2 regions of the Anaerosalibacter sp. Marseille-P3206 genome follow, and region 2 is predicted to be linked to the other one. Evidence: riboswitches for the same ligand, from Rfam matches in the RefSeq annotation. Region 2 holds a riboswitch; the other holds the start of a gene.
What was found. A riboswitch is a leader RNA that binds a small molecule or an ion and turns the genes downstream of it on or off. The one in region 2 is predicted to bind FMN.
Positions count from the first base shown of each region.

Region 1: another riboswitch for FMN. It lies ahead of ribD (bifunctional diaminohydroxyphosphoribosylaminopyrimidine deaminase/5-amino-6-(5-phosphoribosylamino)uracil reductase RibD); the one in region 2 lies ahead of BQ9840_RS09970 (ECF transporter S component).

Region 1 is NZ_FUHM01000001.1:126,553-142,278, reverse strand. Features, by position in the region: gene BQ9840_RS00815 (tryptophan transporter) at 1-363, shown strand, start outside; gene BQ9840_RS00810 (cupin domain-containing protein) at 427-960, opposite strand; gene BQ9840_RS00805 (TraX family protein) at 1,267-2,130, shown strand; gene BQ9840_RS00800 (response regulator transcription factor) at 2,145-2,825, shown strand; gene BQ9840_RS00795 (HAMP domain-containing sensor histidine kinase) at 2,828-4,261, shown strand; gene BQ9840_RS00790 (LysR family transcriptional regulator) at 4,270-5,154, opposite strand; gene BQ9840_RS00785 (YeiH family protein) at 5,265-6,281, shown strand; gene BQ9840_RS00780 (YdcF family protein) at 6,350-6,937, opposite strand; gene BQ9840_RS00775 (YwaF family protein) at 6,991-7,755, opposite strand; gene ribE (6,7-dimethyl-8-ribityllumazine synthase) at 7,900-8,361, opposite strand; gene BQ9840_RS00765 (bifunctional 3,4-dihydroxy-2-butanone-4-phosphate synthase/GTP cyclohydrolase II) at 8,375-9,577, opposite strand; gene BQ9840_RS00760 (riboflavin synthase) at 9,588-10,235, opposite strand; gene ribD (bifunctional diaminohydroxyphosphoribosylaminopyrimidine deaminase/5-amino-6-(5-phosphoribosylamino)uracil reductase RibD) at 10,248-11,339, opposite strand; FMN riboswitch at 11,443-11,558, opposite strand; gene BQ9840_RS00750 (DUF1667 domain-containing protein) at 11,760-12,116, shown strand; gene BQ9840_RS12465 (hypothetical protein) at 12,081-12,251, opposite strand; gene splB (spore photoproduct lyase) at 12,339-13,379, shown strand; gene BQ9840_RS00740 (cysteine-rich CWC family protein) at 13,383-13,568, opposite strand; gene BQ9840_RS00735 (aspartyl-phosphate phosphatase Spo0E family protein) at 13,692-13,850, opposite strand; gene BQ9840_RS00730 (helix-turn-helix domain-containing protein) at 13,992-14,375, shown strand; gene BQ9840_RS00725 (peptidylprolyl isomerase) at 14,418-15,014, opposite strand; gene BQ9840_RS00720 (DHHW family protein) at 15,195-15,726, opposite strand, start outside.
Region 2 is NZ_FUHM01000002.1:1,805,159-1,820,884, forward strand. Features, by position in the region: one part of gene prfB (peptide chain release factor 2) at 1-863, shown strand, start outside; gene BQ9840_RS09955 (Tex family protein) at 1,025-3,127, shown strand; gene BQ9840_RS09960 (hybrid sensor histidine kinase/response regulator) at 3,146-4,909, shown strand; gene BQ9840_RS09965 (amidohydrolase) at 4,944-6,104, shown strand; FMN riboswitch at 6,159-6,280, shown strand; gene BQ9840_RS09970 (ECF transporter S component) at 6,386-6,994, shown strand; gene tsaE (tRNA (adenosine(37)-N6)-threonylcarbamoyltransferase complex ATPase subunit type 1 TsaE) at 7,151-7,612, shown strand; gene tsaB (tRNA (adenosine(37)-N6)-threonylcarbamoyltransferase complex dimerization subunit type 1 TsaB) at 7,609-8,301, shown strand; gene rimI (ribosomal protein S18-alanine N-acetyltransferase) at 8,309-8,758, shown strand; gene tsaD (tRNA (adenosine(37)-N6)-threonylcarbamoyltransferase complex transferase subunit TsaD) at 8,773-9,795, shown strand; gene BQ9840_RS09995 (ABC-F family ATP-binding cassette domain-containing protein) at 9,962-11,872, opposite strand; gene BQ9840_RS10000 (hypothetical protein) at 11,942-12,151, opposite strand; gene BQ9840_RS10005 (redox-sensing transcriptional repressor Rex) at 12,387-13,037, shown strand; gene BQ9840_RS10010 (acyl-CoA dehydrogenase) at 13,273-14,412, shown strand; gene BQ9840_RS10015 (electron transfer flavoprotein subunit beta/FixA family protein) at 14,432-15,223, shown strand; gene BQ9840_RS10020 (electron transfer flavoprotein subunit alpha) at 15,259-15,726, shown strand, end outside.

The DNA of each region.
Region 1 (15,726 bases), on a different contig from region 2:
GCTATATTAACAGCATTATTAGGGGGGATACTTTCTGCTATGACTACTACTTTTCCAGGGGGACAATTGCCTAATATAATTGACAAATTAGTAACATGTTTGATTTTGTTTGTTATTATTAATAGCATTAAAAATCTTAAGCTTAATAGTATTGTAGTATCTATACTTAGTGGATTGGGAACTTTTATAAGCGGAACAACATTTTTGTTATCTGCTCTTTTAATCACAGGATTACCTATACCTTTTGCAACTTTAATGTTAACTGTAGTTTTACCTACTATTTTTATAAATGGATTAGGTACTGCCTTTCTTTATGAAATAATAAAAAGAGCATTGAAAATATCAGGAGTTACTATAAGTTAGATGTAAAAAAGCTACCGGTTTTAGTGACAGGTAGCTTTTTTATCATTGTCAATTCAACTTATATTAAATTTTATGATGCATTTTATCATCTTCTTTAGTTTTATGAATTGTGCCATGTGGATGTTCTGGCGGTGCATAAATAGAGTACAATTTTAGTGGAGTACAACCTATATTAATTAAATTATGCCACTTACCTGCAGGTACTAATATTACATAATTGGCAGAAACTCTTTGTTGAAAATATAATCTATCTTTACTGTCTCCCATCATAACGAGACCTTCGCCTTCTTCAATGCGTATAAATTGATCTACATTTGGATGCATTTCTAAACCTATATCTTCCCTAGCGTTTATACTCATTAAAGTAAGTTGTAAGTGTGTTCCTGTCCATAAAGCTAATCTATAATTATAATTTTGATTAGTGGCTTCTTCAATATTGACTACATATGGCTCTGGTCCATAATCTCTTAAATCAATACAATCCCTACAGTAACCTAAATAGTTATCAGGGTTATTATACCAACAAGGGTTTTGATAATTGTACATATCATTTGAGTTATTATAAGGGTATAAATATGGATTACAATCTTTGTTCATACAAATCTTCCTTCCTTCTACTTTTTATTATTGTATGTTTTATGGTTTTAAATTGTGATATGTTTTGACTAAACCCATTATCAAAGTAATTTTTATTCTTATCTGCAATGTTTACTACATTAGCTAGATGTGCAAAGTAAAAGGCATATAATCCAACTTATTTTAATACCATTGTTATTTTGATAATTATAAATTATTCTTTTTGTATTGTCTATTCTTTATTGTTTTAGTCTTTTTATATAAACTTTATAAATTCTTTATAATTAGGTGTTAGGCTATATGTAGAATTTATAAGGGGGAATTAATATGACTTTAGAAGACAGTAAAAAAAGATTTAAAGGACTCACAGGATTTCAAATTAAGTTTTTAGCTTTAATATTTATGTTACTTGATCACATTCATTATTTTTTTGAATTTACAGGTAAAGTTCCTGTTTCATTTTCATGGATTGGTAGATTAGCAGGGGCTATGTTTTTATTTACAATGATAGAAGGCTATATTCATACTTCTAACAGGAAAAAATATTTTACAAGAATTTATTTAATGTCTGTATTTATGACTCTTATTAAATATTTAATTCAGTTTTACAAGCCACTTCAAAGAGGGGATGGATTTTGTCCTGAGAATGGTATATTTTCTACTTTTGTAATTTTGATTATAATGTTTAAAGGGATAGATTATATAAAAGAGAAAAAGATATTTAAGGGTATTGGACTAGTATTATCTCCATTTATAATAAACTATGCCATAGCTTATGTTTTTCAACTTTTAATTCTTCCATTTGCATCAATGGATATAGCAAATACCATTTATGTAATAGTATCTAGTTTTATTCCATCACCATTTTTGGTTGAAGGTGGGATATATGTAATTTTAACTGGTTTAATACTATATATATTTCACGGAAATAGAAAGCTACAATTTATATTTTATGCTGTTTTTACATTAGCTTGGATGATTGGCATGCCTTTAGCATATATTAGACCTATTAGTTTAAAGCTTATGTTTACAGATTATTATGAGTGGATGGCTGTATTTGCTCTAATACCTATGTTTTTGTATAATGGTGAAAAGGGTAAATCTATGAAGAAATTATTTTATATATTCTACCCAGCCCATATTTATATATTGTATGGATTATCTGTTTTACTTTATTATTTAAAATATTAATTAGGAGGACTTTTATGGAGACTATACTTGTTATAGATGATGAAAAAGATTTAGTTATGATAATTAAAGATGCACTAGAGGCCAATGGATACAATGTTCTAACTGCTTATAATGGATTTGATGGAATTGAAATATCTAGAAAAAAACCAGATCTTATTATTCTAGATGTCATGATGCCAGATATAGATGGTTTCAATGTCTGTAATCTTATAAGAGATAATGTGGATTGCCCTATACTGTTTCTATCTGCAAAAGACAGTGAAGGAGATAAAATCAAAGGACTTGCCATTGGTGGAGATGACTATATAGCTAAACCTTTTAGCTTAAAAGAGTTAGTCTCTAGAGTTAAAGCCCATTTGAGACGTGAAAAAAGAAAAACTAAAAAAGAAGACAATAACTATTTAAATTTTAGAAATTTAGATATTGATCTAAAGGGTTTAAATGTAAGGATAAATAATGAAAATATAAACCTTACTAAAAAAGAATTTGAAATAGTAGAACTCCTAGCTTTAAATCCTGGCCAAGTATTTTCAAAAGACCAAATATATGAAAAAGTTTGGGGATATGACGGACTAGGAGATGCCTCTACTGTTACAGAACATATTAAAAAAATTAGATCTAAGATAAGTTCCCTTGATAAAGAAAATAAATACATTGAAACAGTTTGGGGACTAGGCTATAAATGGGAGGCCTAAGTGTGAAAAGTAAAAGCTTTAAAAAACAATTTGTAGTAACTTTTATAAAGATACTACTTTTAAGTTTTATTTTTTCTTTTCTTTCGTTTTTTATATGGATTAGAGTCTTTGATCATATTAGCTACCCTGCTAATTATTATGAAAAACAGATTGCAGATATAGTTGAAAGTATAAATGAAAATTATGACAATGTACTAGACAAAAGTTTTGAAAATAAAATGAATGAAATAATACCTCATAAAGGGGTACTTTATCAAGTATTAAATAAAGATGGAAATATAGTATACGGAACACTAAACAAAAAAGTAATAGAAGATAAAAAAGAATTAGTCACCAATATAAACTCTACTAAATCCTTTAATAGAACTTCATTCGCTAGAATTATTCCTATTCTAGATAAAGATGACAATATAAAAGGTGCTGTTGTATTAAGCTATAAGTTAGTAAGTACACAAAAAACCAGTAATACTGTTTTATTCTTATTAGCTAAATCAATGATATTTTTACCATTTATATTTATAATAATGTTTACATTTATCTATGCTAAAAAATTAAGTAAAGAAATAAATAAACCAGTAAATATACTATTAAATGCTTCAGAAAAAATCAAAAATCAAGACTTAGATTTTACTATTGAATATAATGAAAATAATGAGTTTACAAAACTTTGCAATGCTTTTGAAGACATGAGGGTAAATCTTAAGGACTCTCTTATAAAGCAATGGGATTTGGAAGAAAAAAGACGAGAAAATATAGCAAATATTGCCCATGATTTAAAAACTCCTCTTACCATTGTAAGTACTTACTCGGAAGCATTAATAGATGATACAGTTAAAGAAGAAAAGTTTAAAGATTATATAGAAGTAATTAAAAGAAATAATGAAAGAGCTTTAATCTTATTAGAAGATATGAACAAAATTTCTAATATTGAAAATCCTAATTTCATTTTAGAACCTGTAGAAATTAATATTGTTAAGTTTTTAAAATTAAAAGAAAAAGATTTCAAACTTCTATGTGAAGAAAAGGGAATAAATTTCAAAATAGATATTATAGACTCAAGAGAAAAAAAATTTATAAATAAATTTGATATTAAATCCATAGAAGAAATATTAGATAATTGTATATCCAACAGTATTAGATATACAGAAAAAGGTGAATCAATAAAATTAAATATATTATGCAATGATGAAGATATAAAATTTTCCATTATAGATACTGGAAAGGGCTTTAGTAATGAAGACTTAAAAAATCTATTTAACAAATTTTACAAAGGAGATAAATCTCGTTCATTTACAACAGGACATTCTGGCCTAGGCATGTATATAGCTAAGACTATCGTAGAAAAACATGGTGGAAATATTAAAGCTTATAATAATAATCCAAAGGGAGCTATTATTGAATTTAATATAAAACCTAAACACGACACAATATGTTGATAGATAAATCATCTATCAAACTTAAAATTAAAACAATAATCCCAAAATTCTTCAATTTCCTTGGATATATATTTGTTCTTATGATAGATAATATTGAATTTACGTTTCAATTCAATATTATCTATTTTTATATGAAACAATTTTTTACTTTTCAACTCACTATCAACAGCCATTTTTGAAATAACTGAAACACCTAAATTAGATATTACTGCATTCTTTATAGCCTCAGAACTATTAGATACACATTTAATAGTTAAATCTAGACCTTTTGATAACATAATATTTTCAAATAGTTCCCTTGTACCACTACCACTTTCCCGAAGAATAAAATTTGCCTTAGACAATTCCTTAAGAGTAATATAAGGTTTTTCTCTAAAGGGATGCTTATCTCCACATATAAGAATTAATTCATCATCCATAAAAGCTTTAGATACTATATCTTTACTATGGATAGGCCCTTCAACGATACCAAAATCCAATTCGTTTTTTAGTACCATCTCTTCAATAATTGTTGTATTATCTATTACTGATTCTATATCAATATTAGGATAATCATCAAGAAATTGTCTAGTAAGTTTACCTAAAACATAAGTCCCTACTGTTATAGAAGCACCTATTCTAAGTAGACTATTTTTATCTGTTTGTCTAATACTCTTTTCCATTTCATCAAACAAGGTAACTATATGCCTAGCATAGCTTAAAAACTCTTTCCCTTTTTCTGTAATATATAGTTTTTTAGATAATCTTTCAAAAAGTTTAATGTTATAATATTCTTCAATTTCTTTTATTGTTTGACTTACAGATGGTTGTGCTATAAAAAGCTCTTCCGCTGCTTTTGTCATGCTACCAGTATCTACAACCGTTATAAAAATTCTTAAATGTCTTATATTCATAATTTCCTCCTTTCATAGGTAATTACCTATCAATTATATAAGATTATAATATTTTACAAATAAAATATCAAATGTTAAACTCAATATGATTACAGCTTAGGAGGGATTATATGAGAAAAACAAGTAGTTATTTACCTGGAATTTTAGTATGTGTTGTTATTGCATTGATCTCATCTTATTTAGGAGGGCAAATACCTTTAGTTGGAGGGCCAGTTTTCGCTCTTTTATTAGGTATAATAATAGCTTTGTTTATTAAACCTAATGAAAAAATAAATCCAGGTCTAAAATTTACATCAAAAAAAATGTTACATTTTGCAATCATATTATTAGGATTTGGACTTAATATTGGTCAAATATTAGAAGTAGGAAAGTTTTCACTTATAGTTATGATATTTACTTTAACAGCTTCATTTGGATTTGGATATTTGTTTGGCAAATTATTTAATATGAACTGGAAGCTTTCAAGCCTTATTTCAGCTGGTACTGGAATATGTGGAGGATCCGCTATAGCTGCTTTATCTCCAGTTATTGAAGCTGATAATAGCGATATAACTTATGCTATTTCAGCTACTTTTATATTTGATATTGTAATGATTGTACTATTTCCTATAATGGGAAAGAAACTTGGACTTTCTGACTTAGCTTATGGCCTTTGGGCAGGAACAGCAGTAAATGATACTTCATCTGTAGTAGCTGCAGGCTATGCTTACTCTAATGCAGCTGGAGAATTTGCTACAATTGTAAAATTAACTCGTACGCTTTCTATTATACCAGTAGTTATAATATTCTCTTATATAAATCAAAAGGTAAAACATAAAAATTTAATAGCTGAAGATGGATCTGAATATCAAAAGATATCTCTTAAATCTATTTTCCCCTATTTTATTGTGTTATTTATTCTAGCTGCCATAATAAATAGCTTAGGCTTAATTCCTACTAAATTAGGATTAATCATAAAAGACACTAGTAAGTTTTTTATGATAATGGCACTAGGAGCAATAGGACTTAAAACAGATCTTAAAGAAATAAAAAACTCAGGTCTTGCACCTATGCTTCATGGCTTTATAATATCAGCTATTGTTGTTATTGTATCACTATGTGTTCAATTTACATTAGGTCAAATATAAAACAGCAATAAAGTAAATGAGGATATATGAACCATATATCCTCATTTATTTTTATTTATTAATTTTTTCTATAGCTTATCAAAGAAAAAAGACTTTATTACTGCAAGATATTCTCTGATATGTGAATATAAAATTATCGTTGGAGGTGTTTTAGCAGGAAGTCCATAGGGAATTGCTCCAAGCCTTTTAGCTAATAGTTTTGATCTAAAAACATGATACCTATTAGTTGCTATTAAGATACTTATGTTTTCTTTATCATCCACTTCTCTTATTTTGTCTAAGCTGAATTTTAGATTTTCAAAAGTTGTTGTAGATTTATCTTCTAGAATTATTCTATCATTTTCAATACCATTATCTACTAAGTATTTCTCCATAGCCTGCGCTTCTGAAACATCTTCATCTATACCTTGTCCACCAGATACTACCACTTTGATATCATTATTTTCAATTAAATATTCTCTTGCAATACTTAGTCTTTCTTGTAAAGATGGAGAAGGCTTATCCCCATATAGTCTTGCTCCTAAAACAATCACATAATCTACTTTTTTAGTTGACATATTCCTTCCCTCTATAATAATCAAACTTTCAATAATTATAAAAGATATTGCTAATATTGAAAGCAAAGTAATCAATATTCTAGCCATTATTTTTTTCATAGTATATCCCCCTAGTATACAATTACTATATATTAGTATACTATACCTTAATGCTATAGGTCATCTTTTTCCAAGTTAGTAACTTCATTATATTCTAATTTACCTTTTATTAATAACCACAAAAAATTCATTACTGCAAATAACAAGAACATACCTCCTATGAAAATTGGTATGAAATATGGATATTCTGGCAATATATCAAAAAATGGATTTTGTGGTTTAACTGCCAAATAGGCATAATTACCTCCAGTAATTTTATTTAATATTATTACTATTAAAATATATAACATGCTTATTTTATAGCTATTTAGTAGTGACTTCTTTGTCGGAGTATAATCATATATAATTCCTAAAAATAATATAGTTAGTATGATTCCAATATGGCCTAAAAAGAATTGAATAAACATTGCATTAGGAAATCCTAAATTTGAAGTATCAGGATTTAATAGTGCCATTATAGCTCCTGAAAATCCCCAATAGAATAGTAAATCAAAATATTTATCATTCATCTTAATTAACAAAATTATACATAATAACTCACTTATCCTACATGGATATAATGGTAAAGATTCTTTTAATGTAAAGTTTCCAGTAAATATATACCATGAATATAACAAAATTTGTTGTATAATTAATATAGTTAATAAAAGTCTCTTTCCTACTATTTGATGTTTATTATTATTCCTTAAATCTCCTTTAAAATGAACTATTATCATACCTAATAATACTACCGATAACATTATTTCTAGATGTATTTTTGAAAAATAAGCTATTCCTGGATTGTTTGAATGAAAAAGTGAAGAAATGAAATATTTCATATTGAAATCTCCTATCTAATAAATTTAATTAATAATAATTTATTTTACCACTAATTAAATTCTAATACCAGAAAAATTCCTTATATACAAATTATATTTATCTAGAATTAAGTGAGCAAGTGAGTCAAAGGACCGTCCCCTGACTCATATTTCTTTTAATAAATTTGCCATTTCTATTGCTGTTATTGCTGCATCATAGCCTTTGTTTCCACTCTTAGTTCCTGCCCTTTCAATAGCTTGTTCTATATTGTCCGTAGTAAGTACCCCAAATATGATTGGTATCTCTGTATCTAGAGAAATATTAGCTATTCCTTTTGATACTTCACTTGATACATAGTCAAAATGAGGAGTTGAGCCTCTGATTACTGCACCAAGACATATTACAGCATCATATTTTTTAGACTTTGCTAATTTCTTTGCAACTAGTGGAATTTCAAAAGCTCCAGGAACCCAAGCAATTTCAATGTCTTCTTCTTTTGAACCATGTCTTTTTAATCCATCTAGTGCTCCAGATAATAGTTTACTACCTATGAATTCATTAAATCTTCCTATAACGATAGCAAATTTGAAACCATCAGCAATTAACTTTCCTTCATATGTTTTCATCTTTCCATCTCCTCTATTTTATATTTAATATATGTCCCATCTTTTCTTTTTTGGTTTTTAAATAGAAATAGTCTTTCTCATTTGGATTTATTTCTATTGGAACTCTTTCAACTACTTCTAAGCCATAACCAGATAATCCATGAATTTTTTTAGGATTATTTGTCATGAGTCTTATCTTTTTTGCTCCTAAGTCTGCTAATATTTGAGCACCTATTCCATAGTCTCTCAAGTCTTCTGGATACCCTAATGCTAAATTTGCTTCTACTGTGTCCATGCCTTGTTCTTGAAGCTCGTAGGCTTTGATTTTGTTTATTAGACCTATTCCCCTACCTTCTTGTCTCATATATAAGATTATTCCTCTTCCTTCTTTGTCTATCCTTTTCATAGCTTCATGAAGTTGTTCTCCACAATCACATCTTAATGAACCAAATACATCTCCTGTTAAACATTCAGAATGAACCCTTACAAGTACTGGTTCGTCTTCTTTAATATCTCCTTTAACTAATGCCACGTGGTGTTCACCATTTATTTTGTTTACATAACCAACTAGATCAAAATCACCATAAATAGTAGGCAATTTCGCTTGTGAAACCCTTGTTACAAGTATTTCATTTTTTCTTCTGTATGCTATCAAATCAGCAATAGTTATTATTTTTAAATCAAACTTCTTAGCATATTCAAAAAGTTGTGGTGTTCTTGCCATTGTACCGTCTTCATTCATTATTTCACATATTACTCCTGCAGGGTATAGTCCTGCCAATCTAGCAAGATCTATTGCAGCTTCTGTATGTCCTGCTCTTTTTAATACTCCGCCTTCTCGTCCTTTCAATGGAAAAATATGTCCTGGACGTCTAAAATCCTCACCAAATATATTTGGGTCTAGTACCTTTTTTACAGTAAGTGCTCTTTCTCCAGCTGAAATTCCCGTAGTTGTGTCTTTATAGTCAATAGAAACAGTAAATGCTGTTTCATGATTGTCTGTATTGTCACTTACCATTTGCTCAATATTTAACTTTTCTAGTCTTTCTCCTGCAATAGGCATACAAACTAATCCTCTTGCATACTTGGTCATAAAGTTAATCTTTTCATCCGTCACTTTTTCAGCTGCTATTATTAAATCTCCTTCATTTTCCCTATCTTCATCATCAATAACTATTACAAAATTACCTTTTGCAATATCTTCTAAAGCTTCTTCTATGGTATTAAACTTTGTCATTTTAGCCCTCCTAAATAAAACCATTTTCTTTTAAAAAATTCATATCTATATTACTTTCTTTTTTAACATCTGTATAATTAAGTAATTTCTCAACATATTTCCCAATTACATCACATTCAATATTAACTAAGTCCCTTGTATTCTTTTTGGTTAATGTAGTGGCTTCTTTGGTATGAGGAATTATGGAGACTCTGAATATTTCTTCATCTACATAACTAACTGTAAGACTAACCCCATCTATAGCAACAGAACCTTTGTAGACTATATATTTAAGTATTTCCTTAGAAGATGATATACTTATCCAAATTGCATCTCCTTCATTTTTGAACTCACTTATTAAACCAGTTCCATCTATATGTCCAGATACTATATGTCCTCCTAATCTGTCTCCGATTTTTAATGCTCTTTCTAAATTAACAAGGCTACCACATTTTAGGAATCCTAGATTTGTCTTTCGTATAGTTTCAGCCATTACATTTGCTTTAAACGAGGAATTGTCAAATTCATTTGCTGTTAGACATACTCCATTAACAGCTATACTATCTCCTATTGATATATTTTCAAATACTTTCTTGCATTCAAAAGTTATAGTCCATATTTTGTTTTCCTCTACTATGTCTAATACCTTTCCAACTTCCTCTACAAGTCCAGTAAACACCTAATCACTTCCTTATTTTAAATAAGCTTCAATCATTATATCTTTGTCCATATTAGTCATTTGTAAGTTTTTAAGATTAATTACATTCTTTAAATAATCTATCCCTGGTCCTTCAACGGGAGTCTTAGCATCTCTTCCCCCTATAATCTTTGGAGCAATAAAAAACACAACTTTGTTTACTAAATTTTCTTTTAAAAAACTAAAGTTTACTTCTCCACCTCCTTCAACAAGCAAACTATCTATTTTTTTCTTTCCCAATTCCTCAATTAGAAATTGTAAATCTACTTTATTGTTTTTAACTGGAGTTATTATTACCTCTGCTCCCCTTTCCTTAAATGCTCTTATATTTTCTTCAGATGCAATATCAGTTACTGCAATAATAGTGTTAGAAGAATTTATGTTTAATACTTTTGAATTAAGAGGAGTTCTTCCATGGCTATCAAGTACTATTCTTACAGGGTCACTACATTCAACATTATTTAATCTTGTATTAAGCATAGAATCATCCATTATTACCGTGTTTACACCAACTAATATAGCTGATACTTTCTGCCGTAATAGATGCCCGTATTCTCTAGATTCTTCCCCTGTTACCCATCTTGACTCTCCTGTATGTGTAGCTATCTTTCCATCTAAGCTCATACCAGCTTTCATAATAGTAAAGGGTCTTTTAGTAGTTATATATTTAATAAATATTTCATTAAGCTTTTCTGCTTTTTCTCTTAAAACTCCGACTATTACATCAACTCCATTATCTTTAAGTATCTTTATTCCCATACCTGATACTATTGGATTAGGATCTTCCATAGCTATAACTACCTTTTTAATTCCACTTTCAACTATCCTATTAGCGCAAGGTGGAGTCTTCCCATAGTGAGAACAAGGTTCCAATGTAACATACATAGTAGCATCGTGGACATCTTGGGTTGCATTATTTAGTGCATTAACTTCAGCGTGACTTTCTCCATATTTTTTATGATAGCCTTCAGCGATTATATTCCCATTCTTTACAATCACTGCTCCTACTAAAGGATTGGGGCTTGTAAATCCCATACCTTTTTCTGCAAGATTTAAAGCTACTTTCATAAAATATTCATCATTCATATTATCCCCCCAAAAATTATTAAAAGCCCCGAAATTTATTTCAGGGCTTGATTAAGCACTTTTATATAACAAGAATAATAATTACAATTACTCCTATTAATATTTACACCTTCTTTCATCCAGACTATACTGTCGGCTTCGGAATCTCACCGAATCATGCCTATTAGGCTCGTGGGCTTTACCACCGGTGGGGAATCACACCCCGCCCTGAAGGAATATTCAGTTTTCAATATTATAATAACATTGTACAACACATTTATCAATACTAATTATTTCTCTCTGTATATATTTTATTCTTAATAAACTAACTTATATAGATTATACACTTATTATATAAGATTTAATAATATTTTATTGAATAAATTTATATGATATAATTTTTTATAATGATATAATTAATACTAAGTAGAGGTGTTTATAATGCACAAAACAAAATGTAAAGCTTGCCCAATAGGTTGTGAACTAACGATAGTTAAAGATGAAACTGAACCTTCTAAATATATTGTAACCGGTAATAAATGTAATAGCGGTAGGGAATTTGGATTAAAGGAAGTAACAGAACCTTCAAGAATCATTAATGGTAGAGTACTTCTTAAAAATGGTGTCATAAGTCGTCTCCCAGTTAAAACTACTGGAATTGTTCCACATGATAAAATAAATGAATGTATGAAAATAATTAATTCAACAGAAGTAATAGCACCTATAAAAAAAGGTGATATTGTTATTGAAAACATACTCGGTTTAGGTATAGATGTAGTAGCTGCAAGAAAAGCTTAATAAAAATGAATCTAATGATTTTACTTTTTCATAATCAGGTCCAATATTACCTACAATAAAAGGAATAGGTTGAAATCCATATCCCATGTTTAATATGTTTTCTGCTATCCTTAGATGTGCAATCCAAGTTGCCATATTATCGTCTCCTTTGATTAAATATTCCAAACTAGCTTTGATTATAAAAAAACATTATTTGGGTATTCTAAGTTTGAGGTGAATCGTATGATAGATTTTGTACCTAAACAAATATTTTATGAACCAGATGCACTTAATTACCCACTTGGGAAAAAACTTGTTGAATATTTTAGAGAAATAAATATTCCAATGAAACCTACTACTTCTCACAATAGAGTTACAGGTATAGTTGGAGATACACCAGGAGAAGCTTATGGTGCAGCAAAACAAACACTAGTTATTGGAGTTAGGAGAAGTAAGGAATTTCAAACTTGTAAACCCTCTGCCAACTATCAACTTCCACTAGCTACATCTTGTCCTGGTATGTGTGAATACTGTTATCTTTCAACAACCTTAGGTCCAAAACCTTATCTAAGGGTATATGTAAATATTGAAGAAATACTTGATATAACAAAAAATATAATTGAATCTAGATCTCCTGAGATAACAATATTTGAAGGTGCAGCTACATCTGATCCTATACCTGTGGAAAAATATACTGGCAATTTAAAAAGAACTATAGAGTTTTTTGGTAAGGAACCTTTAGGTCGTTTCAGATTTGTTACTAAATTCACTAATGTAGATAGTCTTTTAAACATAGAACATAATAACCATACAAGATTTAGATTTAGCTTGAACTGTCAACAAGTCATTCAAAATTTCGAGCACAAAACACCATCTCTTCTTGATAGAGTAATTGCAGCCTCTAGGGTATTAAAAGCAGGTTATCCTATTGGATTTATTATTGCTCCTATATTTAGATTTGAAAATTGGAAAAATGAGTATACAGAGCTTTTTATACTATTAGATAAATATTTATATGATAATATGCCATCAAATTGGACTCCTAGTAATTTAACCTTTGAATTTATATCTCATCGCTTTACAACAAGGGCAAAATCAAACATAACTAACGTTTTCCCTAATACTAAACTTCCAATGAATGAAGATGAAAGGAAGTTTAAATACGGTCAGTTTGGATATGGTAAATATATATATCAACCTAATGAAATGAATGAATTAAAGGAATTTTTCTTAAGTAAAACAAAAAAACACTTTCCAGGAGCCAAAATTGAATATTTTGTTTGAATTTTATTTTGTATATTTTTCAATACAAGATTTACAAATACATGCTTTACCTCTTTTATCCTCCGGAACCATTTCTAAAACATATTTTGGTATTTCAATATGTTTACACCAACAATCTTTACTACCATGTTGACAATTGTTTCCTTTTCCACAAATAGGACAAATTTTTTCAGTTTCTTTTAAAGTCACTACCTTCACTCCTTCTATTTATTATAAATATATTTTATCATAATAAATCAATTTTAATCTAAAAAAATAATAATTTCATTTAACACAAGATTAAGACCTATTCCTAATATGTATTTTATATTGTTAACGTTTATCTTTTTGTTCTTGATTTTCTTTATAATACTCAACAATATATTCGTCTAATTTCTGACTTATTTCCAAAATTATTTCTTTACTAAAATTCATTTTATTTGCATTATGCAGTATATTTCTAGTTACTTCCATTTTATCTTTTATCTTCATGCTATATACACCCCTAAAATAACAATCTATATAATTTTATACTATATATTGGCTTATTGCAAGCATTCTATTTATGCTAATTGCAAGTTATAATATAATGTATTTTTCGTTAAAGTATATACTAGGTAGGGAGTGAATAAAATGGAAAATAAAATCGTAATAGATAATAAAGCTATAGGTAAAAGAATACAAAGAGAAAGAAAAAAACTTGGACTCTCACAAGAAAAGTTTGCAGAAATGGTAGACCTTTCAAATTATTATATCGGTCAATTAGAACGAGGAGAAAGACAAATGAGTTTACCTACCTTAGTAGAAATTGCAAATTGCTTACATATATCATTAGATCAACTTGTATTAGGAGAATCAGCATATGAAGTTAATCACATTACAGAAACCTCTGGTATTTATAATCCTAATAATGATAAAAACATAGAAATAATTAATTTAATTAATAAATGTTCGCCTAAAGAATTAGATTTATTTATCGAACTTATTAAAACCATCTTGCCTTATATTAAAAAATAATCCCTAGAAAAATTATTTTCTAAGGATTTTTTCGTATCATTATTAATATTCAACAATTTCTACCTTTTCCATAACTACAGGTTCTAGTGGTTTATCATTTCCATCAGTCTCTACTCCTGCAATTTTATCTACTATTTCCATTCCTTCAAATACTTGCCCAAATACTGTATGCCTACCATCTAGCCAATATGCACCACCTAGTTCTTCATAAGCTTTCACAATAGCTTCAGGAAATCCTTTTTCTTCACCTAATTCTTTCATTTGAGCAATAATTTCTTTATCTACTTTAGTATTTTGTACAATAAAAAATTGGCTTCCATTTGTATTTGGTCCACTATTTGCCATAGATAGTGCTCCTCTAATATTTCTACAATTTACATCAAACTCATCTTCAAAAGACTCACCCCAAATACTTTCTCCACCCATACCTGTACCATCAGGATCTCCACCTTGAATCATGAAATCAGGTATTACTCTATGGAAAGTAACTCCATCATAATATCCATCCTTTGCATGGGTTTTGAAATTTTCAACTGCTTTGGGAGCTGCTTCTGGAAAGAACTTGATTTTAATAGTACCATGATTAGTTTTTATTATAGCTATTTCTTCTCCCTTTTGTGGTAATCGTAATTGTTCCATTTGATCTTCTCCTTTAATTATATTTTCTTTTACTTCTCCTTCAACTACCTTTTCTTTACTTTCACATCCAGTCAATATAATAACCGTAATAGTAAAAATAATTAAAATAGCACCAAGCTTTTTTCTTTTCATATCTCTATTGTCCCTTTCTTAGAATTTTATATTTATATATATGATACATCACCAAGAAATTTTTTCAATAGATTCATCTTCACAAAAAGATTTTACATTGTATAATAGAAGTACATCTTCAATGTTCTTGTCTCTCATGAAATCACTTAAATCCTCATTGTAATATCTAAGATCAACCATATAAATCTCACTAAAATGTTCTGTTAAAAATGGAATAAAACTATTTGCATATGAATCCTTAATAACTAATAGTGTCTTTCCATTATTAACATTAGTACTAATCTTTAATACAGGATGATTCCCATTTAAAAAAACTGTATACTTGTCTTTTTTATTTAGATTATCCATGTCATAAATAGATTTTGAAGTTTCTCCTTCGTCATAATATTCAACTTCATATGTATTCTCAGCTTTAGGAATATATAATTGAATACTATCAGGGTCTAATCTTCTAAATCCTCCCTTTGAATATAATGAACCATAAAAGCTGTCTGAAACCTCTTTTATCTTAAAATCGTCTTCTAAATAAGGTTCAAAACCCATATATTTACCTAATTCTCTATAAGCATAATATGCTCCC
Region 2 (15,726 bases):
TAATAGATTTAGTCTTTGAAGAAGAAGATTACTCTATGGTAGGAGAAGTTAAAAATGTTTTTGTAAGAGTCAATAAAAATATTCAAAGGTTAAAATTAGATACTCTATTGAGTGGAGACTATGACAAGAAAAATGCAATTCTTTCAATTCACTCAGGTGCAGGAGGATTGGAAGCACAAGACTGGGCAGAAATGCTTTTAAGAATGTATAGACGTTGGGCAGAAAGTAAGGAATTTAAGGTAGATACCTTAGATATTTTACCTGATACAGAGGGAGGCATAAAGAGTGTCACTCTTCGTATAGGAGGGTTTAATGCCTATGGGTATTTGAAAGCAGAAAAAGGAGTTCATAGATTGGTTAGAATATCACCTTTTGATTCATCTGGGAGAAGGCATACTTCATTTGCCAGTGTAGATGTATATCCTGAAATAGATGATGATAATGAGATAGATATAAATGCAAGTGATTTAAAAATAGACACTTATAGGTCTAGTGGTGCTGGAGGTCAGTATGTAAACACCACTGACTCAGCTGTTAGAATAACCCATATTCCAACTGGGATTGTTGTTCAATGTCAAAACGAAAGATCTCAGCTTAGTAACAAGACAACTGCAATGAGAATGTTAAAGGCAAAGCTTATACAGCTTAAAGAAGAAGAACACAAGGAAAAAATCGAAGACTTACAAGGGAAGTATACCCAAATTGCTTGGGGTTCTCAAATTAGATCCTATGTATTTCATCCTTATAATCTAGTTAAAGACCATAGGACTAATGCAGAAGTTGGAGATATAAATGGAGTAATGGATGGAGATTTAGATATTTTCATAAATGAATATTTAAAACAAAAAGCCCTTAAAAATTAAGGGCTTTTTGTTTTGTTAAAAAAATTTACAAAAAATAAAGGAATTATAAATTGTATGTAGAATATAGCTAGTGTAGTATAGCACATATAAGTGTATTTAATTGATAAATGTAAACTTATTGTTTAATTTATATAAATATTTAAAGAGGATGGTAAATTTTAATGGATATAATAAACATTTTGGTAAATGAATTTAAACTAAAGAGATTTCAAGTTGAGAACACTATAAAACTTATAGATGATGGCAATACTATTCCTTTTATTGCTAGGTACAGAAAAGAACAAACTGGAGAACTTAATGATGTCATTTTAAGGGAACTAGATGAAAGACTTAGCTATTTAAGAAATTTAGAAACTAGGCAGGAAGAAGTAATTCGCCTTATAGATGAACAGGGAAAACTTACTAGTGAACTAAAAAGCGAGATACTGTCTTCTGAAACTCTTCAAAGAGTAGAAGATTTGTATAGACCTTTCAAGCAAAAGAGAAGAACTAGAGCTACTATGGCAAAAGAAAAAGGTTTAGAACCATTAGCAGAATTAATACTTAGTAATTCATGCCTTAAAGGAACTTTAGATGAGATAGCATTGCCTTTTATTGATGAAGAAAAGGGTGTAAATACTACGGAAGAAGCATTTAATGGCGCCATGGACATAATTGCTGAGATAGTTTCTGATAATGCAGAGTTTAGAAAGACTATAAGAAAAATATATATGGAAAAGGGGGTTATTTTTACAGAGGCGGTTGAAAAAGATAGCGAATCTGTTTATGAGATGTACTATTCCTATAGGGAAAGAGTTAGATCTATTCCAAATCATAGGATATTGGCAATTAATAGGGGAGAAAAAGAGAAGTTCTTAAGAGTAAAGATAGAAGTTCCAGAAGAAGAAATACTTGATATCATAAGGAATAGTATGATATCAAACAGTAAAGCTATAACTACTATGTATTTAGATGGCGCTATTATAGATGGATACAAAAGATTATTGTCTCCTTCTATAGAGAGGGAAGTAAGGTCAAATCTTACTGAAAGAGCGGAAGAAGAAGCCATAAAAGTATTTGCAGCTAATTTAAAACCACTTTTGATGCAGTCACCTATTAAGGGGAAGGTTGTAATGGGGGTAGACCCAGGTTTTAGGACAGGATGTAAGGTGGCTGTTGTAGATGAAACTGGCAAATACTTAGAGAACACAGTAGTGTATCCTACTGAACCACAAAATCAAGTAGAAAAGACAAAAGAAAAGCTTAGTGAATTAATAAATAAATATGATGTAGATGTTCTAACAATAGGAAATGGAACAGCGTCTAGAGAGACTGAGGTAGTGGTTGCAGAAACCATTAGGGAGCTAGACAGAGAAGTATCTTATGTGATAGTAAGTGAAGCAGGAGCAAGTGTATATTCTGCTTCAAAGGTAGCAAATGAAGAATTTCCAGAGTTGGATGTTTCCATTAGAGGAGCCATTTCTATAGCTAGAAGGCTACAAGATCCAATGGCTGAACTTGTAAAGATTGAGCCTAAACACATAGGTGTTGGGCAATATCAGCATGATTTAAATCAAACTAAGTTGGATGTTGCATTAAAAGGGGTTGTAGAAGACTGTGTAAATACAGTGGGGGTAGATTTAAACACTGCTAGCGTTTCACTACTTAACTATGTTTCTGGTATATCTAATAGGGTTGCAAAGAACATAGTTGAGTATCGAGAGGAAGTAGGAAAGTTTAAAAACAGGAAACAATTGTTGAAAGTCAAAGGATTAGGAGATAAGACATTTGTTCAATGTGCAGGGTTTTTGAGAATACCTGATGGAGAAAATCCATTAGATAATACGGGAGTTCATCCAGAGTCTTATGAAATAGCTGAAGCTATTTTAGAAAGATCAGCATTGGATGATGCATTTGCAAAAACGCTAGCAGAAGAGTTGAATGTTGGACTTCCTACCCTTAAGGACATAATAAAAGAGCTTAAAAAACCGGGAAGAGATCCAAGGGAAGATATGCCTAAGCCTATATTTAGAGTTGATGTTCTAAATATGGAGGATTTAAAACCAGATATGATTCTTACGGGTACTGTAAGGAATGTAGTTGACTTTGGAGCATTTGTAGATATAGGAGTAAAACAAGATGGATTAGTTCATATCTCTAAGCTTAGTGATAATTATGTAAAACACCCTATGGAAGTAGTAAAAGTTGGAGACATAGTAAAAGTTAAAGTATTGGATGTAGATGTTTCAAAGGGTAAAATATCTCTAAGCATGAAAGATGTTTAACCACTAGGAGGTGGTAATATGAGCGATATTAATGAGTGTTGTTACCAAGGGGGATTATTTTGCGGATTTATAGGTTTAAAATCATTAGGCAAGAGTATTAATCAATTTGATAAATTAGCTATGAAGTTAGTGGAGGAGAATGGATCGCTTATTTATTTGTATAAAGGTAATAAAGAAAAACCAGATTTTGAAGCCTTGTCAAAATTCTTTCAAATGGATTTATTTGAAAAAGTTGAGAATGGACAGTTAATATGTATAGATATAGAAGAATTATTAATAGAAGAAGATACAATAGATTTAGAAAGTGCTATAAAATTGTATGAAAAAGAGATAGATGCTTTAAGGGAAAAAGGTATTGAAAAAGTACTCATATATGGGACTAGGAATAATTATATTATTAAAAACTGTACTAAGAAAGGATTATATAGTTATCATAAAAAATTAAAAGCTCTTTGTAAAGAAAAAAATATCATGGTAATTATTAAATATATTGTAGACGATTTATCTGAAAAGGAATTTGTAAAACTAATTAGTCTTCATGATGTATTTGTATTAGATGATGATAAAACTGGCAAAAAATATACTTATTTAGAATTGATAAGTTATTCACTTTTGTATTTGTCAAAAAAACAACAAACAGATGAAGAGTATAGACAAGAAATGAAACGAATTGAATATTTAAAGAATTTGGGAGAATTGGTGGAGGGTTTCACTCATGATTTCAACAATCTGTTAACTACTATTGTTGGATTTTCTCAAATAGGGTTATTTAAGGATATAGAAAATCAATTAAAAGATTACCTTAATGTAATTTATAATACTGCGATGGATGGAAAGGCAATGGTAGATAAGATTCAGGAATTTATAAAAGGTAACAATATAAGGGAAAAAAAGCTACATAGGATAAATGATTTAGTTAAAAGTAGTATTAATATGATTAAGTATAAAATTAAGTTTAATACTGAGAAGTTGGGAAAAGAAATTGTACTTAAAGAAGAATTGAATTCTGAAAGATGTATATATGCTGATGAATTTGAAATACGACAGGTGTTTTTGAATGTGCTTTTAAATGCTTTGGCTGCCATGGAAGATGGAGGTACTCTTACTGTTAAAACTTACGATGAAAATGAAAAAGTATATGTTCAAATTACAGATACAGGAGTTGGAATGAGTGAAAACGTAAAAAGGAGAATTTTTGATCCATTCTTTACTACTAAGGGAAAAGAAGGTACAGGATTAGGTTTAAATACTGCAAAAAAGATAATTGAAAACCACTCTGCGGATATAGTTGTTGATAGTGAAATGGGTGTGGGAACTACTTTTACAACTATATTTCCGGAAAACATAAAAGAGATTAGATATGTGGAAGATGAAATGAATAGTGAATTCATACATGGAGCAAAGGTATTGGTAGTAGATGATAAGTATCCAGTGGCAAAGACTATTGCTGAGTTAATTGGGCTGGTGGATATGAGTGCTGAAGTAGAGACGAATAGTGAAAGTGTACTAAGTAGGCTTGATGAAAATCTTTATGACATTGTGATATGTGATTATTCAATGCCAAATATAAATGGATTAGAAGTATCTAAGTTGGTAAAAGAAAAATATCCAGAGAAACCATTTATACTACTTACAGGGTATTCGGATAAAGTATACGAAAAATCAAATACAATAGATTATGTGCTTAAGAAGCCCTGTAGCGTTGAAGAATTAGCAGATGTTTTAGGAAAAGCCCTTAATATTATTGATGGTAATAAGAATAAAAGCTATAATGTTAATTAGATAAACTAAATATTTCTATAAGGGGGCACTGAATATGTTATATATTAAAAATGGTTATATTTATACTATGGCAGGAAATGTAATTGAAGGTGGTAGTATACTGATTGATGATGGTAAGATAGTGGAAGTAGGAAAGGATATTGTAGCACCATTAGATGCAGAAGTTATTGATGCTGAGGGTAGAATGGTTACTCCTGGATTTATTGATGCTCATTGTCACTTAGGCATGTGGGAAGATGGTATGGGGTTTGAAGGTGACGATGGAAACGAGTGGGTTGATCCTGTAACTCCACAACTTAGAGCAATTGATGGATTAAATCCAATGGATGTTACTGTTAGAGAAGCTTGTGAAGGCGGAGTAACAACTGCAGTTACTGGACCTGGAAGTGCTAATGTTGTAGGTGGTCAGTTTGTAGCTATTAAAACTCATGGCAAAAGGGTAGATGATATGATTCTTAAGGAACCTGTAGCTATGAAGGTTGCATTTGGTGAAAACCCAAAAAGAGTATATGAAAGTCAGAAAAAATCACCTATTACCAGAATGGCTACAGCAGCAATTTTGAGAGAGACTTTATTTAAAGCTAAGGATTATTTAGAAAAGAAAGAAAGTGCAGTGGAAGAACCATCAAAGATGCCTGAATTTGACATGGGAATGGAAGCAATGGTTAAAGTTATAAAAAAAGAAATCCCACTAAAAGCTCATGCCCACAGAGCAGATGATATTTTAACTGCAATTAGAATTGCAAAGGAATTTGATATAGATATTACATTAGATCACTGTACAGAAGGGCATTTGATTGCAGATATCCTAGCTGAAGAAGGTAGACCAGCTATAGTAGGTCCATCATTGACTGATAGATCTAAGATAGAGCTTAGAAACCAAACTTTCGATACTCCTAGAATTCTTCATGAAGCAGGAGTTAAGATTGCTATTATGACAGATTCACCAGTTATTCCAGAACAATATTTAGCTCTTTGTGCTGGACTTGCAGCAAGATCAGGATTAGATGAGATGGAAGCTTTAAAAGCTATAACTATTAATCCAGCAGAAATAGTAGGTATTGCTGATAGAGTAGGTAGTATCGAAGTGGGTAAAGATGCAGATATAGTTATATTTGATGGAAATCCTCTTAAGGATATAGATTCAAAAACTTATATGACTATTATAGATGGCGAAATAGTTTATAGAAGATAGTATAATTAAGTTGACTATAAATAGATATAAATGTATAATATAAGTGAAAATATAGATTATCTTCAGGGCGAGGTGCAATTCCTCACCGGCGGTGATAGTCCGCGAGCCAAAGCAATTTGGTTGACTTGGTGAAACTCCAAGACCGACAGTTAAAGTCTGGATGGAAGAAGATTTTATACACATGCTTATTTATTTGAGTATATGTGCCCCGAAGAAATATCTTCGGGGCTTTATTATTTTAATAATCCCTGAAGAAATAACAAAATTGGAGGGATTAAACAATGGAACTAAAAAAAGAAAGAGGTAGAGTTTCAGCAAAAACTCTTACAAAAATTGGTGTACTTTCAGCCATTGCCTTTGTACTTATGCTACTAGAGTTTCCACTATGGTTTGCACCTGGATTTTTGAAGATGGATTTAAGTGAAGTACCAGCACTTATGGGTTCTTTTGCATTAGGGCCTATGGCAGGAGTAATGATTGAACTTATCAAAAACTTATTGAATCTAGCTATTGATGGGACTACTACTATGGTAGTGGGTGAGGCTGCAAATTTTGTTGTAGGAAGTGTATTTGTATATGTTGCAGGTTATATATATCATAAGAATAAAAACATCAAGAATGCAGTATTAGGGATGGCACTAGGCACATTAGCTATGACTGTTGTCATGTCTTTTGCAAACTATTATGTTATGATACCTTTTTATGCAAAGTTATTTAATGCGCCATTAGACGCAATTGTTTCCATGGGAAATGCAGTGAACAAATATGTAGTGGATTTCAAATCACTAATATTATATGCAATTGTACCATTTAACCTATTGAAAGGCATTATTGTAACATTGATAACATTCCTTCTATACAAAAGAGTATCACCGATACTCCATAAATAATATTGGCTGGACAGAGTACTATACTCTGTCCTATTTTATTGTCAATAAGTTAGTAAGTTAGTGCCGGGGGCAAATATTTAAGTTAGTTTAATATAGCACAATGAAATTGTAAATGCTATAATTGATATGATTCATATAATATAGGAGTTGAATGAAATGCTTAAGATTACTTTAGATGGATTAAAAGAAACAGAAGATTTTGGTTTAAAGTTAGGCAGTATACTTAAAGGTGGAGAAGTCATCTGCTTTATTGGAGATTTAGGAGCAGGAAAGACTACTTTGACCAAGTCAATAGCCAAGGGTTTAGGCGTTAAAGACTATGTAACTAGCCCTACTTTTACACTTATAAATGAATACAAGGGAAGAGTTCCCCTATATCATTTTGATGTTTACAGATTGGAAGGAGTAGAAGATATTCTAGACTTAGGATTTGAAGAATATTTTTATTCTAAGGGGGTTACTATCATAGAATGGGGTAATAAAATAGAAAAGGCATTGCCAGAGGATTTACTAACCATTGAAATGAAAATGGGTTCCCATATTGACGAAAGAATATTGTGTATTTATGGTAGTGGAGAAAAAAGCAATAGGATAATAGAGGAGTTGAGAGATAAGTGAAAGTATTGGCAGTAGATACATCAAGTGTAGTAGCAACATGTGCTGTGGTTGATGAGGAGAAAGTATTAGGTGAATTTACATTAAATCAAGATATGACTCATTCAGAAAAGCTTATTCCAATGATAAAAGTTGTAATGGATAGTTTAGGATTGAGGCCAGAAGATATTGATTTGTTTGCAGCAGCAGTAGGACCAGGTTCTTTTACAGGACTTAGAATAGGACTGGCAACTATAAAAGGATTGGCTCATGTAGTAGACAAACCAGTTTTGGGTATATCTACACTAGAAGCATTGGCTTTTAATATACCTTGGGGAGATACAATTATTCCAATTATGGATGCAAGAAGGGATAGAGTTTTCACTGGAATATATAGATGGGAAAATGGAATACTTTTAAATGTATTAGAACCCACAATATTTGAAGTTGATGAACTTTTAGATTTTATAGATGATAATTATGAAATGGTTATGTTCAATGGTGATGGCACAAATGTGTTTAAAGAGAGAATAATGGATAGACTTCTAGATAAGGCACTATTTGCACCTGTATCACTAAATATGTCAAGGGCTTCAAGTGTAGGGGAATTAGCATTAAATAAATGGAATACAGGAGAAAGAGAGAACTATTTTGAATTAGTTCCTGATTATTTAAGAGAGTCTCAAGCTCAAAGAGAATTAAAAAAAAGGTAGTGAGTACATGGATATAATTATTAAGGAAATGACAGAAGAGCATATAGATGATGTGATAGAAATTGAAAAGATTTCTTTTACTACACCTTGGTCTAAGGATTCTTTTGTTGTGGAAATAACACAGAATATGCTTGCAAAATATGTTGTTGCAGAGGCAGATGGAAAGATAGTAGGCTATGGTGGTATATGGCTTATAATAGATGAAGGACATATTACTAATATTGCAGTGCATAAGGATTATAGAGGATTAGGTATAGGTAAAAAAATAATAGAGGGTCTAATAGATGTGTGTAGTGTAAGAAATATAAGAGCTATGACATTGGAAGTAAGAAAGTCTAATGAAGTAGCAAAAAATCTTTACAAACAATATGGATTTAAAGAATATGGAATTAGACCGAAATATTATGCTGATGACAATGAGGATGCAATTATTATGTGGAAAAGAATAGATGGTTAACAGAGGTGAAAACAATGGAAAAGAATATTATTACATTAGCAATAGAGACTTCCTGTGATGAGACTTCTTGTGCAGTTCTTAGAGGTGGTAGGGAAGTACTTTCAAATGTTATCTCTTCACAAATAGAGATACATAGGAAATTTGGTGGAGTAGTGCCAGAGGTAGCTTCAAGAAAGCACATTGAAAGCATTAATAGTATCATACAACAAGCTCTTGATGAAGCTAAAATTGGATTTAGTGATGTGGATATAGTAGGGGTTACAAGAGGACCTGGATTGGTAGGAGCACTTTTAGTTGGAATATCAAGTGCCAAGGCCATTGCATATGGATTAAATGTACCACTTGTAGGTGTTAATCATATAGAAGGGCATATTTGTGCCAACTATATTACCCATAGTGATTTAAAGCCACCTTTTACTTGTCTAGTGGTATCTGGTGGACATACTTATTTAGTCCAAGCAAATTCATACACAGATTATGAAATGATAGGTAGAACTAGAGATGATGCTGCAGGGGAAGCTTTTGACAAAGTTGCCAGATCCTTAGGACTTCCTTATCCTGGAGGACCACTTATTGACAAGATGTCATATGAAGGCAATAGAAAAGCTATAGATTTTCCTAGACCTTGCTTAGATGAAAAAGGATATGACTTTAGTTTTAGTGGGCTTAAAACTGCTGTATTAAATTATCTTAATCATGCAAAGCAAATGGGTGAAGAGATAGTAGTAGAAGATGTGGCCGCAAGTTTTCAACAGGCTGCAATAGAAGTGCTTGTAGAAAAGAGTATCAAACTTGCATTGGAAAGAAAAAGTAAAACTATTGTATTGGCAGGAGGAGTAGCAGCTAATACAGGACTAAGAAATCTACTAGAGAGTAGAGGAAAGGAAGAAGGAATTGAAATCAAATATCCTTCCACCATATTGTGTACAGACAATGCTGCAATGATTGGTTCTGCTGCATATTTTAATTATATAGATGGGTTTACTTCAAATTTCGACTTAAATGTTGAGCCAAATTTAGAATTGGGAGTGAAATAATCAACAATTTTTGCACATATTATCCACACTTCAATTAGCAAATAATTAAAAAAGTGTGGATAATGTGGAGAACTTGAGAAATATTTGATAGAATAGGGCATGTACTTGTGGATAAACATGTGGATATTGTGGATAACTTGTGGATTTGTTGTGAATAATGATTTTTTTATTTTTCAGTTATGTTAATCCACTTTTCATATAACTTGTCCAATTCATTATGAGTTTCGTCTCTTTTTATGGCTAATTGCTGAACTTTTTCTGGTTCTTCATAAATATTAGGATCACACATAATATGGTCAATTTCACTTATTTGTTCTTCTAGCTGTTTGATTGATTCTTCAAGTTCAATTATTTTTCTCTTTTTTTCTTTTTCCTTTTCTCTTAATTCTCTTTCTTTTTTTCTTTCTAATTTTAATTGAGTTTTAGTTTTTTCTTCTTCCTCTTCTATTTCAATTACTTCATTTTTCTTTTCTACATAGTAGTTATAATTCCCTAAGTATTCTTTTAATCCTTCTTCAGTTAGTTCAAGGACTTTGTCAACAACTTTATTTAAAAAATATCTATCATGAGAGATGACTAATAGAGTACCATCATAGTCTTTGAGAGCATCTTCTAGTACTTCTTTAGAATCTATATCTAAATGGTTGGTAGGTTCGTCCATGAGTAGGAAATTTGCTTTTGATAACATTAGCTTTAGAAGTGCAAGTCTACTTCTTTCTCCACCACTCAAATCGTTAATTTCTTTAAATATATCATCGCCTATAAATAAAAACTGTGCTAAATATGATCTTACTTGATAATGATCAAAGGAGGAGTTTTCATCCCATATTTCATCAATAACGGTTTTTTCTAAATTCAGTTTAGTTTGTTCTTGGTCAAAGTAACCAATATTCACATGATGACCTAGCTTAATATTTCCCTCACTTGCCATTGTATCTCCTAATACCATTTTAAAAAGAGTAGTTTTACCAATGCCATTAGGACCAATGAGGCCTACTTTTTCACCTCTATAGATATTGAAGTTAATATCTTCAAATAGCTTGAAGTTGTCAAAGGATTTCCCTAGAGATTCCACAGCTAATACTTCTCTACCACTTACTATTTTAGGTTCAAATCTCAAATTTGTTTTTTTAGAGTTTTCAATAGGCTTGTCTATTTTTTTCATCTTATCAAGAAGCTTTTGTCTACTTTGGGCTTGTTTTATATATCTTTGACCACCGTAGTTTGCAAATCTCTTGATGATCTCTTCTTGTCTTTCAATTTCCTTTTGCTGATTTTCATATTGTTTTTTCAATAATTCCATTTCTACTTTTCTCTTTTTCATGAATTCAGTATAATTGCCATTGTATGTTTTGAGATTTAAATTTTCTAGTTGAAATATTTTAGTTACTACATTATCTAGAAAGTATCTGTCATGAGAGATAATCAGTGCAGCTCCACTATAATCTTTTAGGAATTTCTCCAGCCAACTAATAGCTTCTATATCCAAATGGTTAGTAGGCTCATCAAGAAGCAGTAGATTAGGTTTTTTAAGTAGTAGTTTACCAAGAGACAATCTGGCCTTTTGTCCACCACTTAATTTATTTACTTCCTTTTCCATTTCTTCTTCAGAGAAACCTAGACCCTTTAAAATCCCTTTTATTTCACTTTTAAAACCATACCCATTTTTTTGAGTAAATTCTTCCAAGAGATCAGCATATCTATTCATAAGCTTGTTTAATTCTTCTGATTCACCATTATTACCTTCAATACTTATCTGTTGTTCTAAATCTCTTAGCTCTCTTTCCATCTCAATAAGGGGAATAAATACCTCTAAGCACTCATCAAATACAGTTCTGTCACTTTCTACATGAGTATGTTGTTTTAAATAACCTATTTGCAGGTCTTTTTGTACAAAGATATCTCCACTATCACTAGGGACTTCTCCTGATATTATATTGAAAAGTGTAGTTTTACCAGAACCATTTAATCCAACTACACCAATTTTCTCTCCTTCATTCACTGAAAAACTTATATTTTCTAATATGTTATCCACTATAAAACTTTTATTTATATTACTACAGGATAATACTATCATCACCTTGTCCCCCTTATAAATTCTATATTATATTCTATCAAAAAAAATAGCCCTAGAAAAGGTCAAGGACTATTTCTTGCCTAATTCCATTGAAAGACTTGAAAGTATCTTATCTACCAAATTTATGTCGCAAAAACCGCTTTCAGTAAAGTGTTCGCAGTTTTTACAACTTTTTGTTTCTTCAAAATGAGAAGTACTAGAAGAAAAAGAAGTATCAAAAACAGGTCTGTATTCGTTGCAATACATTGCAACTTTTCGTAATTGTTCTTTACTAGCCATAATAATTCCTCCTTCTAAAAGTATATAGATATTATTTCTAATAAAAATATTTATATACATGAGTTATAAAACTTATACAAATTGACACAATAATAGCAAAATGTTATAATTATTTAATAACTACTTAAAGTAATAAAGTGTTTTTCAATTACATATTAAATATTACATATTAAATTTGGGTGGACAAATGTTAAATATAGTGTATAGTTTTAATATAGGGAGTGAGGGATTTTTAATGGAAAGAGAAAGCAAAGTGTCAATGACAGTTATAAGGCGATTACCCAAATATTATAGATATTTAGGAGAGCTTTTAAACAAAGGGATAAACAGAATTTCATCCCAAGAATTAAGTAAATTAACAGGATTTACAGCATCACAAATAAGACAAGATTTAAATAATTTTGGTGGATTTGGTCAACAAGGGTACGGGTATAATGTGGATGAATTAAAAACTGAATTAGGTAAAATATTGGGGCTAGATAAATGCTATAATACCGTAATAGCTGGTGCAGGTAATCTAGGCCAAGCGGTTGCAAACTATAAGGGATTCGAGGATGCAGGATTCAAGGTATTGTCCTTATTTGACAAGAATCCAAAATTAATAGGTTTAAAGATTAGAGATATTGAAATAAAAGATGTAGATGAAATGGCAAAGTTTATTGAAGAAAATGATGTAGAGATAGGAATTATCACTACTCCAAAGAATAATGCACAAGATATAGCGGATATATATTCCAAAAGTGGTATAAAGGGAATTTGGAATTTTGCTCCTGCAGATATTAAAGTACCTGAAACTATAGTTGTAGAAAATGTACATTTAAATGAATCTTTATTTATACTTTCTTATTTTTTAAAGAACCATATTTTACCTGAAGGTGGATTTTAAAAAACAAATTATTAACAACAAAATATTACAAAAAATTATTATATGATGCTTAAAAGACTTGTAATCCTTATAATATGAAGGATTTACAAGTCTTTTTATCTCTTTTAAAGAGATAAAAACAAAAGGAATTATTTCAAAAGATAAAATTTTAACAATATTGATGGAATTATATTAAGAAATGAACTATAATATATATGGAGATTATCAGCCAATATTATAGGGAGGGAAGTATAATATGAATTTCACATTGACGAAAGAGCAGGAAATGGTTAGAACCGTAATGAGAGAATTTGCTGAAAATGAAGTAAAACCAATTGCAGCAGATATTGATGAAACAGGAAGGTTCCCAAGAGAGAACGTTGAAAAAATGGCTAGATACAATATGTTGGGTATACCTTTCCCAGAAGAACTAGGTGGAGCAGGCGGAGACGAATTAGCTTATGCAATAGCAGTAGAAGAATTATCAAGAGTTTGTGGTACAACAGGAGTTATATTATCAGCTCATACATCATTAGGATGTTGGCCAATTTATAAATACGGTACAGAAGAACAAAAACAAAAATATTTAATACCATTAGCTAAAGGTGAAAAACTAGGAGCTTTTGCATTAACAGAACCTAATGCTGGTACAGATGCAGCAGGACAACAAACTATTGCAGTAGAAGATGGCGATGACTATATTCTAAACGGATCAAAGATTTTTATAACTAATGGTGGACAAGCAGATGTATATATAGTATTTGCTATGACAGATAGAACAAAGGGAACAAGAGGAATTAGTGCTTTTATAGTTGAAAAGGACTTTCCAGGATTTACTATCGGAAAGATAGAAGAAAAAATGGGAATTAGAGCTTCTTCAACAGCTGAACTTATTTTCCAAAACTGTGTAGTACCTAAGGAAAATCTTTTAGGTGAATTAGGAAAAGGTTTCAAAATTGCAATGTCTACATTAGATGGTGGTAGAATTGGTATTGCAGCTCAAGCATTAGGAATTGCTCAAGGTGCATTAGATGAAACAGTACAATACTTAAAAGAAAGAAAACAATTTGGTAGATCACTTTCTAAATTCCAAGGACTACAATGGATGGTAGCAGATATGGCAACTGAAATAGAAGCAGCTAGAATGTTAGTTTATAGAGCAGCTTATAACAAAGCAAACGGTCTTCCTTACAATAAAGAAGCAGCTATGGCAAAATTATATGCAGCTAACACAGCTATGAATGTAACTACAAAATGTGTTCAATTACATGGTGGATATGGATATACAAAAGACTATCCAGTTGAAAGAATGATGAGAGATGCTAAGATTACAGAAATATACGAAGGTACTTCTCAAGTACAACAAATGGTTATTGCTGGTCATTTATTAAGATAATAAAAAGGAGGAGGAAGTTATGAAAATCATAGTATGTTTAAAACAAGTTCCTGATACAAATGAAGTAAAGATTGATCCAGTAAAAGGAACTTTAATTCGTGAAGGAGTTCCAAGTATTATAAATCCTGATGATAGAAACGCTTTAGAAGAAGCATTAAGAATAAAAGATAAATGTAAAGATACTGTGGTTACAGTTGTTAGCATGGGGCCACCTCAAGCTGATGTTGCACTAAAAGAAGCATTAGCTATTGGTGCTGACGAAGCAATATTACTTAGTGACAGAGCTTTTGCAGGTTCTGATACATGGGCTACATCAACAGCTATAGCTGGAGCTATTAAGAAAGTTGGAGACTATGACATAATATTCTGTGGTAGACAAGCTATTGATGGTGACACTGCACAAGTAGGACCACAAATTGCTGAACATTTAGGAATCCCTCAAATTACTTATGTAGAAGAACTAGAAATATTAGACGGAAAAGTTAGAGCTAAAAGAGCTCTAGAAGATGGATACTTTGTAGTAGAATCAGAAATGCCAGTATTGCTTACTGCAATTAAAGAATTAAATGAACCAAGATATCCATCAATAAAAGGTATTTATAAAGCATATAGAGAAAACAAAGTTACTGTTTGGACTGCTAATGACTACGAAGTAGATAGAGATAATTTAGGTCTTGACGGATCACCAACTGAAGTTAACAAGTCTTTCACACCTCCAGGAAAAGCATCTGAAGTTGAAATGCTAAATGGAGATGCTAAGGAAGTTGCAAGACAATTAGTTGTAAGACTAAAGGAGAGAAAGATTATATAAGGGTTTGAACTTAAATTATAAAGGAGGATGTAGCTATGGCAGTAAAAGTCATAAAAGAAAAATGCGTTGGCTGTGGAGCTTGTATTAAGGTTTGCCCATTTGATGCAATAATGATGGTTGATAAAAAGGCTGTTATAACGGATAAATGTACCGCTTGTGGTCAATGTGTACAAAAATGTCCTGTAAAAGCAATTGAAAAAGAAGAAGGCAAAAAAGGCGGAGTAAATGTTGATGAATATAGAGGAGTTTGGGTATTTGCTGAACAAAGAGGTGGAGAACTTCTAAATGTAGCTATTGAATTATTAGGAGAAGGTAGAAAAATAGCTGATGAATTAGATACTGAACTTACTGCAGTATTACTTGGACACAATATTGATGATGACGCTGAAACATGTATTAAATATGGTGCAGATAGAGTGTTATATGCAGATAGTGAACTATTAGATGTATATACAACTGAAGGATATGCAAAAGTAATATATGATTTGATTCAAGAAAGAAAA